DNA from 3 places in the Thioalkalivibrio sp. ALE11 genome. Region 2 is predicted to be linked to each of the others. Evidence: predicted binding sites of a transcription regulator. Region 2 holds the regulator's gene; each other region holds the start of a gene.
The links. Region 2 encodes sigma-54, which starts transcription at its own class of promoters, with help from an activator protein. Its sites were predicted from a motif close to TGGCANGNTNCNTGCTT; they were not measured.

Region 1 (3,233 bases), on a different contig from region 2:
ACGACCGGGCTAATGGCGCGGCGCATCGAGAGCGAAGCGCCCATCATCAAGCCCAGCGGAATGCCGACCAGTGCTGCCAGGCCGAAGCCCGCCAGGACGCGGCCAAGGGAATACATCACCTGCCAGCCGATCCCCATGTCGTTCGGACCGTAGTCGTAGAACGGATCGCTTAGCAGGTAGACGGCCTCGGCCCACACTTGCCCGGGCGTCGGGAGGTCCGGCGAGACCGTCGACTGCAGCCAGGCCCAGCCCCCCAGCAGCAATCCGAACGCAATCAGCGGGAGTGCCAGCACAGGAATCCAGCGCTGGAACATATCCGCCATCACCTCGAATCGGTCATCGTGTGCCGATTCGATCGCCCCGGCGGTGTCGTTGCGTTCCGCCGGTTTGGTTTCCCGGCCAGCGGCGGCCTCCGTTCGACCTTCGGCGTCCTTGTCGTTCTCGCGTTCAACCGCCAGTTGCATATCGGCGTAATTGGTGGACATGGTGGGCCTCCCTCAGCCGTTGACGTCGGCGAGGTCATCGAGGGCGACCTTGCGACTGTGTACATCGAAACCGTCGACATAGCCGACAAGGTCATCCGGGTCATAGGCGCGGTTATCAATGAACCGGTCAGGGCCCATCTCGATCGGCGAGGAGGCCGCCTCCAGGGTCCAGTGTTCATTGCGTGTGCCTTCCGTCTTCCAGTCGATCTCGGGATAGGCGACGCCCACTTCTGCAGCCGCTTGCCGATACAGTTCGGGGCGATAGACCTTTTCGGCCACCGCACGCATATCCACAGGCTCTTCCAGCTGCCCCCAACGAACCATCTGCGTGACAAACCAGGCCGCATGCGAGCGCCACGGAAAGCTGGCCGCGTAACGGTGGAACACATTGAAGTCCGGGAAGGGTTCGGGGTCTCCGTCCGGATTGAACTGGAGCGTCCCCGTCATCGACATGGCCACTACGTGTTCAGGGGCGTTGACAAAACGGCGGCCCGAAATGATGCGCACCACTTCTTCGCGATTCTCGGGCTTGTCCATCCACTCGTTGGCCTCGATCAAGGCCCGCAACGCTGCCTGGTGCGTATTCGGGTGTTCTTCCGCCCAGCTCTCCAGTACGCCAAACACCTTCTCCGGATTGTTGTTCCATATCTCGTAGTTGGTGACCAGGGTCTTGCCGATACCCATGTCCACCGCACGCATGTTCCAGGGCTCGCCGACGCAGTAGCCATCCATGTTGCCCGCGCGCAGGTTGGCCACCATCTGGGGTGGCGGGATCACAACCAGGCGGACATCCCGATCCGGGTTGATCCCGGAAGCGGCCATCCAGTAGCGCAGTTCATAGTTATGCGTGGATACGGGGAAAACCATGGCGAAGGTCATCGGGGCACGGCCCGCTGCCTGGTCGGCATCGATGACCTTCTTCAGGGCGCGCGCGGAAATCGGCCGTTCGTTCATAGCCTCCGGATCGGCCTCGACCATCCGGTCGTAGAGCTCGTTGGAAACGGTAATCGCGTTGCCGTTGAGGTCCATGCTGAACCCCGTGATGGTGTTGCGCTGGGTAGCACCCACGCCCAGCGTCGCGGCGATCGGCATCCCCGCCAGCATGTGCCCGCCATCCAGGCTCCCAACGGAGACCTTGTCGCGAATATTGGCCCAGGAAGCCTCCTTGGCCACATGGACGTCGAGCCCGTGGCGAGCGAAATATCCCTTCTCCTGGGCGACTACGAGCGGAGCACAATCCGTCAAGGGGATAAATCCGAACTCGAGCTTGGTCTTTTCCAGCCCTTCGGATCCCCCGGCATAGGCCGCCGACCGGAAAAAATCCGGATGCATCCCCAAGGCGGCGCCCCCTGCCAGAACGCCGCCGGCCTGAAGGAAACGCCGGCGCGACAGGCCGGAGGTCTTTTTCGTGTCATTCGTGTGATCGGTCATTGCGGGTTCACTCCCCTTGTCAGCAAACACATCCCAAAAACGAAAAAAGGCGTCCTATCAGCCCGGCCGCGTTTGCAGCCGGGTGATGGACGCCTTTGTCCAGTCCCGTGGGAGGCCCGGTCGTCGGGTCTCCCTGTTGTCAGGCGACGAACCGCCGTTGGCTCGTCTTGCCGGTATTCCTGCAGGAGGTGTGCCAATTAGCCGTTGCTGATCGACCGATAGGGCGCAAAGCCTATCCTGACGCGGAAAAATCGGACGGTTCCCGGTACTCAATCGAATCTTCGCAGGGGAATATCACTCGCAAGCGGCACCACCCTGGGGCACACCGGCGGTGCAGATGAACCGCGCTGGTGCACTACCTGTAGGAGCCGCCTTGGCGGCGAAGCCCCTGCCAGTCGCGGACACTGGTAGGTGCTTCGCGGGCAAGCCCGCTCCCACAGGGCCGGCATCCGTTTCCCGGGGAGTTAGCTACAGGCCGCCCTTGCCCAGCAGGTCGGACATCGCGACGGTCGCCTCGGCGACCTCGGCCAGGCGCCGGTTCTGGTTCATCGCCGTCTGGCGCAGGAGCTTGTAGGCCTGGTCCTCGCTGAGGCCGCGGTGCTGGATCAGCAGCGCCTTGGCACGCTCGATGGTCTTGCGCTCGGCCAGGGCCTGGCGTGCCGCATGCAGTTCATCCTCCACCGACTGCAGCCGGGCCGCCTGGCGCTGCACCAAGTCCATCACCGAGTGTCCGACGATCGGTACGTTGAGTGCGGCATCGCCCTCCTCCTGCGCGGGCTCCAGGCCCTCCGGCGCGCCGAAGAACACCGCATACGGGACGCTGTCGCGCAGTTCCGACTCGGCGAGTTGCGCGACCCGGTCACGCACCGCGCCGAGGTCCGCGCGATCCGCCGTGATGCGTGCCGAGCAGCACTCGTTCAGGTGCATCTCCAGCAGATCCTCGATCTCCTTCATCGCGTCGATGCGCGCGGTGGTACAGGCAAACCATTCCTCGGCCCGGGCGGGGTCGTGGTGCCCTGAGGCCTCGGTACAGGCCCGGCGGCGCAGACGCTCGATGTCGGCGGCGAAGGCCGCCGTCTGCAGCTCGCGCCAGGCGGCACAGGCCGCCGGTGCCGCGAACTCGGAGAAGATGCGGAACGCCCGTTCCTGGGCATCGATCCGATGGACCAGCGCCTGGCGCAGTTCGGGCTCGAAGTTCGCGGCGCCAAACCCGGCGGCCCCGATCGCGCGCTCCTGCCCTGCCAGTTCCTTGCCCTGCATGAAGTTCAGCAGGGCCACCAGGGCCCGCGAGACCTCGGGATCGGTCGCCGAATCCGC
Region 2 (3,233 bases):
GCGGCAGGTCGCCATCGCCGAATCCCAGGAGTTCGCGGTCGCCCGCGGCTTCCTCTCCGTGGACGTAGCGCAGATCCAGACGGCTCCCCATCGCCCGCGTGAGCGCGGCGATGGTGATGTTGCTCGCGGTGCCGTCGGCTGCCGCTTCCGCCCGGTCGGCCATGGTCAGGTATCTCCCAGGGCCCGGGTGAGGGCCTGCTGGACCCCCGCGCTGTCCGCGGCGCGCCGGATGCCGGCGAGGGTGTCCGGCTGCGACAGCCCGCGCGCGAGCTGGGCCAGCAGGTCCAGGTGTTCGCTGGTGGCCTCTTCCGGCACCAGCAGGGCGATCAGGATGTCCACCGGTTCGTGGTCCATGGCTTCGAAATCCACGCCCTGATCCAGACGCAGGACCGCGATGCGGGGCGTATCCAGCTCGGCGAGACGGCCGTGCGGGATCGCCACGCCATGGCCGAGCCCGGTGGAGCCCAGTTTTTCGCGGGCCGACATGGCTTCGAACGCGGCACTGGCCGCCAGTCCGTCCGCGGCCCCGTCCACCAGCAGATCGGCGAGGGTTTCCAGCGCTCGTTTCTTGCTGGAGCAGTCGGTTTCCAGTCCGATGCGCTCCGGGGTGATGAGCTCGGCCGGATTCATCGGCTTACTCGGGTTGTTCGCGGTTGCGCTGGGCGCCCTCGGCGCGATGATGATCCTTGACCTTCTCCTTGTGCTTGATCAGCTGGCGGTCGACCTTGTCGATCAGGCCGTCGATGGCGGCGTACATGTCATCGTGGCTGGCCTCGGCGTGGATGTGGTTGCCGCTGACCTGCAGATTCGCTTCCGCCTTGTTGTGCAGCTTCTGCGTCTTCTCGTGGTTCAGCACCACGTGCACGTCGATCACCTTGTCGAAGTGGCGTTCCAGCTTCTGGAATTTCTCGTTGACGTAGTCGCGCAGGGCGTCGGTGATGTCGACGTGGTGTCCGGTGAGATTGATCTGCATGGGTCAGGCTCCTTTCGGTTTGCTTCCGGTCGGCATGGCGGCCATCTGGCGGCGTTCGCTGGAGGATGGCAGGTTCATGCCCTCCCGGTATTTGGCCACGGTACGCCGGGCCACGTTGATGCCCCGATCCGCCAGGATCTGGGCGAGGCGGGAATCGCTGAGCGGTTTGCCCGGCGTTTCCTCTTCGATGAGTTCGCGGATCATGGCACGAATCGCGGTCGCGGAGCATTCCCCGCCGTCGCTGGTGCCCACGTGACTGGAGAAGAAATACTTGAATTCGAACACCCCGCGGGGGGTGTGCATGTATTTCTGCGTGGTCACCCGCGAGATCGTGGACTCGTGCATCTCCAGGGCTTCGGCGATGTCGCGCAGGATCAGCGGCTGCATCGCCACCTCGCCGTGTTCCAGGAACCCCTGCTGGCGTTCGACGATCGCTCGCGCCACGCGCAGCAGGGTGTCGTTGCGGCTGTGCAGGCTCTTGATGAACCATCGCGCCTCCTGCAGCTGATCGCGCATGAAGGCGCTGTCGCGGGCATCGGAGACCTGGCGGACCATGCCGGCGTAGAGGTCGTTGATGCGAATGCGCGGGGCGATCTCGGGATTCAGGTCGACCTGCCAGCCCCGGTCGGTATGACGCACGTAGACATCCGGGACCACGTATTCCGGCGGTGTCTCGCTGATCTGGGCGCCGGGGCGCGGGTTGAGCGTGCGGATCAGGTCCAGCGCCGCGGCCAGCTCGTCGCCATCGCGTACGCCGCTCTGGCGCTGCAGGGCCTTGTAGTCACGCCGGGCAAGGGCGTCCATGCCGTGTTCGAGGAGCGCGCGCGCCGCCTCGCGCGAGGGCGCGTCCGGCGCCAGCTCACCCAGCTGGACCTCCAGGCACTCGCGCAGATCCAGCGAACCGACCCCCAGCGGGTCGCAGTGCTGCAACCAGTGGCGTACGGCCTCGACCTCGTCGGTGTCGACGGGGGGTTCTTCACTCCGGCTGATGGTCTCGGCCAGGGTCTCGACGTCGCCCTCGAGGTAGCCGTCGCCGTTGATGGTGTCGATCAGGGCGGCGCCGATGCGCTGGTCGCGCGGGGTCAGGTGCGACAGATGCAGCTGCCACAGCAGGTGATCCTGCAGCCCGCCGCCGTCGTCGTCCGAGGTGTTCTCCAGCGGGTCGCGGTCGTCCGGACCGCGCGGGCTGGCGCTGGCGTCGTAGATGTCTTCCCAGCGGCTGTCGGTCACCAGCTCGTCGGGGATGACGTCCTCCGAGCCGCCGGCATCCACCGTTTCGCCGGTGCGGGCGGCGTCGCTGCCGCTCTCGCCGTCGTCGGTGTTCGCGTCGCTGGCAGTGTCCGCGGTGTCCCCCGCGTCGGCACCGAGTTCGTCATCCTCGGCCTGTTCCAGCATGGGATTGCTTTCCAGCGCCTGCTGGATCTCGGCCTGGAGCTCCAGCGTCGACAGCTGCAGCAGCCGGATGGCCTGCTGCAGCTGCGGCGTCATGGTCAGCGTCTGACCGAGCTGCAGATTCAGCCCGGGCTTCAGCATGAGTTGGGAAAGGCGTTGGTCACCATAAGTGAATAGTAATCCCTTGCTGCGGGCTTGTGCACCGTCCGGGTGCGGCGGTCGGTGTCACAGGCGGAAGTTTTCGCCGAGGTAGACCTCGCGCACGCGGGCGTCGGCCAGCAGTTCGTCCGGCGTGCCCGCGCTCAGCAGGCGCCCCTCGCTGAGGATGTACGCGCGATGGCAGATACCCAGGGTCTCGCGTACGTTGTGATCCGAGATTAGTACGCCGATGCCGCGTTCGGCCAGGTGGCGGATGACTGCCTGGATCTCGCCGACCGAGATCGGATCGACCCCGGCAAACGGTTCGTCCAGACAGATGAACTGCGGATCGCCGGCCAGCGCGCGGGCGATCTCGGCGCGCCGCCGCTCGCCTCCGGACAGCGCGATCCCGGGGCTGTGGCGCACGGTCTCCAGCTGGAATTCCTCGATCAGGGCGTCGCCGATGCGGCGGCGCTCGTGGCGGTCGAGTTCCGGGCGCAGTTCCAGCACTGCCTGCAGGTTGTCCTCGACCGACAGGCGGCGAAAGATCGAGGCCTCCTGGGGCAGATAGCCCAGCCCGGCGCGGGCGCGTTCGTGGATGGGCGCCCGGGTGATGTCGCGCCCGCCCAGGGTGATGCGCCCGGTATTGGGCCGGATCAGTCCGACCAGGCTGTAGAAGCAGGTGGTCTTGCCGGCTCCGTTGGGTCCCAGCAGGCCGACCACTTCGCCG
Region 3 (3,233 bases), on a different contig from region 2:
GCTGCGCGTTGTCGCCTCCATGATCGGCCAGGTCCTGCGCATCAACCAGCTGATCGCCGAACGCACGGCCGAACTGGTCTCGGAAAACCGCTACCTCAAGAGCGCCCTCGACACCCAAGGGGCGAAATACGGGATCCTCGGCGAAAGCCCCGCCCTGCGCAGCGTCCTCAAGCAGGTCCACCGCATCGCCGACACCCAGGCCACGGTGCTGATCACCGGCGACTCCGGCACCGGCAAGGAGAAGATCGCACGCATGATCCACCGGATCAGCCAGCGCAACGCGCGACCGTTCATCTCCCTGAACTGTGCCGCGATCCCGGCCGACCTGCTGGAATCGGAACTGTTCGGCCACGAGAAAGGCGCCTTCACGGGGGCCTCCAGCGCCAAGACCGGCAAGATCGCCCTGGCCGACGGCGGCACCCTGTTCCTCGACGAGATCGGCGACATGCCGGAGGCGCTGCAGTCCAAGATCCTGCGCGTGCTGCAGGAACGGGTCGTGCAGCCGATCGGGGGATCGCGCGACATCCCGGTGGACGTGCGCGTGGTCGCCGCCACCCACAAGGACCTGCAGAAAGCGGTCAATGCCGGGGAATTCCGGCTCGATCTGTTCTACCGCCTCAACGTGATCCCGCTGCACATGCCCGCGCTGCGCGATCGCGCCAGCGACATTCGCCTGCTCGCGCGGCACTTTCTCGACCGTTACACCCACGTCCACGGCTGGAACGTGGTCCTCGGCGACGGGGTGATGGAGCGTCTGGAGACCTTCGACTGGCCGGGCAACATCCGCCAGCTGGAGAACGTGCTGGAACGCGCGGTGCTGCTCTCCAGCGAAGGGCGCATCGGCACCGCCCTGATCGACGAGATCCTGCACGAGGAATCGCGCATCAGCCCGGGGCTGCACGCCACCGGCCCTGCCGGTTCCCCGCAACCGGACGCCGCACCATCGCCGGACACCCCGGCCTTTCCCGGCACGCACGGCAACGAGCCGCACCCCGGCGGGGCGGCCGGCCCCGGCATCGTCCGCCCCTACCGCCGCGTGCACGCCTCCGAGGCCGACCAGCTGCGGGACGCCATCGAACGCAGCGGCGGCAACAAGACCCGCGCCGCCATGGACCTGGGCCTCACCCCGCGCCAGCTGCGCTACCGCCTGAAGAAACTGGGACTGGCCTGAGACCCCGTTTCGGACATTGTCGACACTTTGTCCGCACCGGGAGCGGACAAAGTGTCCGCCTCACCCGACCCGTGCTGCCGTACGGCCGTCCCGGAGCGGATCCGGTGAACGGCGTCCAGCTGGCACGGGATCTGCAGAGCATTGGGTGGCAACACTGATCCGACACCAACCGGGAGGCCATCCATGACCCTCAGCAAGACCGAAATGACCGCCACCATCCTCGAAGCCAAGGAGGGCCGGTCCGCGACCTGGGCCGGCATCGCCGAGGCCACCGGCCTGCACGAGGTCTACGTGACCTCGGCCTGCTACGGCATGAATCATCTCGACGCCGAGGCGGCCGACCGGCTCACCGCGTTTCTCGATCTCGGGCCCGACGTGTCGAAGGCCCTGCAGGCGTTCCCGCACAAGCACTGGGACAAGACCATCCCCACCGACCCGGTGATCTACCGCTTCTACGAGGCGATCAACGTGTACGGTGACACCATGAAGGCGCTGATCCACGAGAAGTTCGGTGACGGCATCATGAGCGCCATCGACTTCACCATGGACATCGACAAGGTCGAGGACCCGAAGGGTGACCGGGTGAAGATCACCTGGAACGGCAAGTTCCTGCCCTACAAGAGCTGGTGAACGCCGGCCACTCGCCCTCTCGCCCGCCCGTGGCCGTGGCCCGGGCGCGGCCCTGGCGGCCTTTCCTGCCTGCCCTCTCTGCCCTCTCTGCCCTCCCTGCATTTCCCTGCCCCTCGCGGGAACGAAAGGTTCCCGAATCAAACCGTTGTCTGCACGGACAAGCATCCACCGCCCGGTTCGTAGTAGGCTGACCGGCATGCAATGGCTGCCCCGCACCCTTGTCCTGGCCGTGATGCTGCTCCCGTCCCTCCCGGGCGCGGTCGCCGGCGCTCCGGATGGGGCCACGACAGTGGACATCGGTGTGCTCGCAGTGCGCGAGGCAAGCGCAGCCGAGGCCCGCTGGCAACCGACCGCGGACTACCTGACCGAACGCCTTGGCGAGGATTTCGACGCCCGCTTCCGCATGCGGGCGATGAACTACCCCGAGCTGGAAGACGCGGTTGCGGGGGAAGAGATCGATTTCGTTCTCACCAATACCGGGCACTACGTCCAGCTGGAATACGCCCACGGCATCAGCCGCCTGACCACACTGATCGCGTCACACGAAGGCGAACCGGTCCGGCTGTTCGGCGGCGTCATCTTCACGCGCGCCGACCGCGACGACATCACCGCGCTGGAGGACATCGCCGGCCAGCACCTGTTTGCGGTACAGGAGGGCTCGCTGGGTGGCTGGCATGCCGGGCACGAGGCCCTGCTGGATGCCGGCGTGGATCCGCGCGAGGATCTCGCCGAACTGACTTTCACCGACATGCCGCATGACCGCGTGGTCGAGGCCGTGCTCGACGGCCGCGCGGACGCCGGCACGGTCCGCACCGGCGTGCTCGACCGCATGGCCGGGGCCGGGGCGTTCGAACCCGGCGAGCTGCGGGTGCTGGAACCGCGCGACACCCCCGGCTTTCCGTTCGAGCACACCACCCGCCTGTTCCCGGAATGGCCGTTCTCGCGCATGGAACATGCCGACGAAGCCCTGGCCAACGCGGTGACCGTGGCCCTGCTGGAGATGCCGGAGGGTCACCCGGCAAGCCGGACCGGCGAATATTTCGGCTGGGCCGCGCCCCTGTCCTACGCCCCGGCGCATGAGCTGCTGGAACGTCTGGGCGCCCCGCCCTACGAACGCAACCCGGCCCTGGACCCGCTGCTCTACTGGCGCGAGAACCCGGCGATCACCATCGCCTTGCTGCTGGGGCTGCTGGCGCTGATGGCCGCGGCGACCATGCGCTACCACCGGATCAACCGCGACCTCGGGCGCGAGGTGCAGCAGCGCCGCGAGGCCGAGACCCGCCTGCGCCGGCACGAGGCGGAGCTGGCGCATCGCGCCAGCCACGACCCGCTGACCGACCTGCCCAACCGGGTGCTGCTGACCCAGCGCATGCGTTCGGCGATCAACACCAGTGCCGAAGATGGCGGGCGGGTCGCGGTCCTGTTCCTGGAT

Region 1: the regulator sigma-54 is predicted to act here: its motif matches at 2,096-2,112, upstream of F620_RS0110745 (CmpA/NrtA family ABC transporter substrate-binding protein).
Region 3: the regulator sigma-54 is predicted to act here: its motif matches at 1,292-1,308, upstream of cynS (cyanase).

The regions. Positions count from the first base shown of each region.
Region 1 covers NZ_KB906173.1:53,851-57,083, forward strand. The annotation lists gene ntrB (nitrate ABC transporter permease) at 1-485, opposite strand, end outside; gene F620_RS0110745 (CmpA/NrtA family ABC transporter substrate-binding protein) at 498-1,916, opposite strand; gene F620_RS0110750 (nitrate regulatory protein) at 2,385-3,233, opposite strand, start outside.
Region 2 covers NZ_KB906171.1:58,825-62,057, reverse strand. The annotation lists gene hprK (HPr(Ser) kinase/phosphatase) at 1-163, opposite strand, end outside; gene F620_RS0109965 (PTS sugar transporter subunit IIA) at 166-630, opposite strand; gene hpf (ribosome hibernation-promoting factor, HPF/YfiA family) at 635-973, opposite strand; gene F620_RS0109955 (RNA polymerase factor sigma-54) at 977-2,506, opposite strand; gene lptB (LPS export ABC transporter ATP-binding protein) at 2,591-3,233, opposite strand, start outside.
Region 3 covers NZ_KB906167.1:58,255-61,487, reverse strand. The annotation lists gene F620_RS0105915 (sigma-54-dependent Fis family transcriptional regulator) at 1-1,171, shown strand, start outside; gene cynS (cyanase) at 1,355-1,801, shown strand; gene F620_RS0105905 (EAL domain-containing protein) at 1,998-3,233, shown strand, end outside.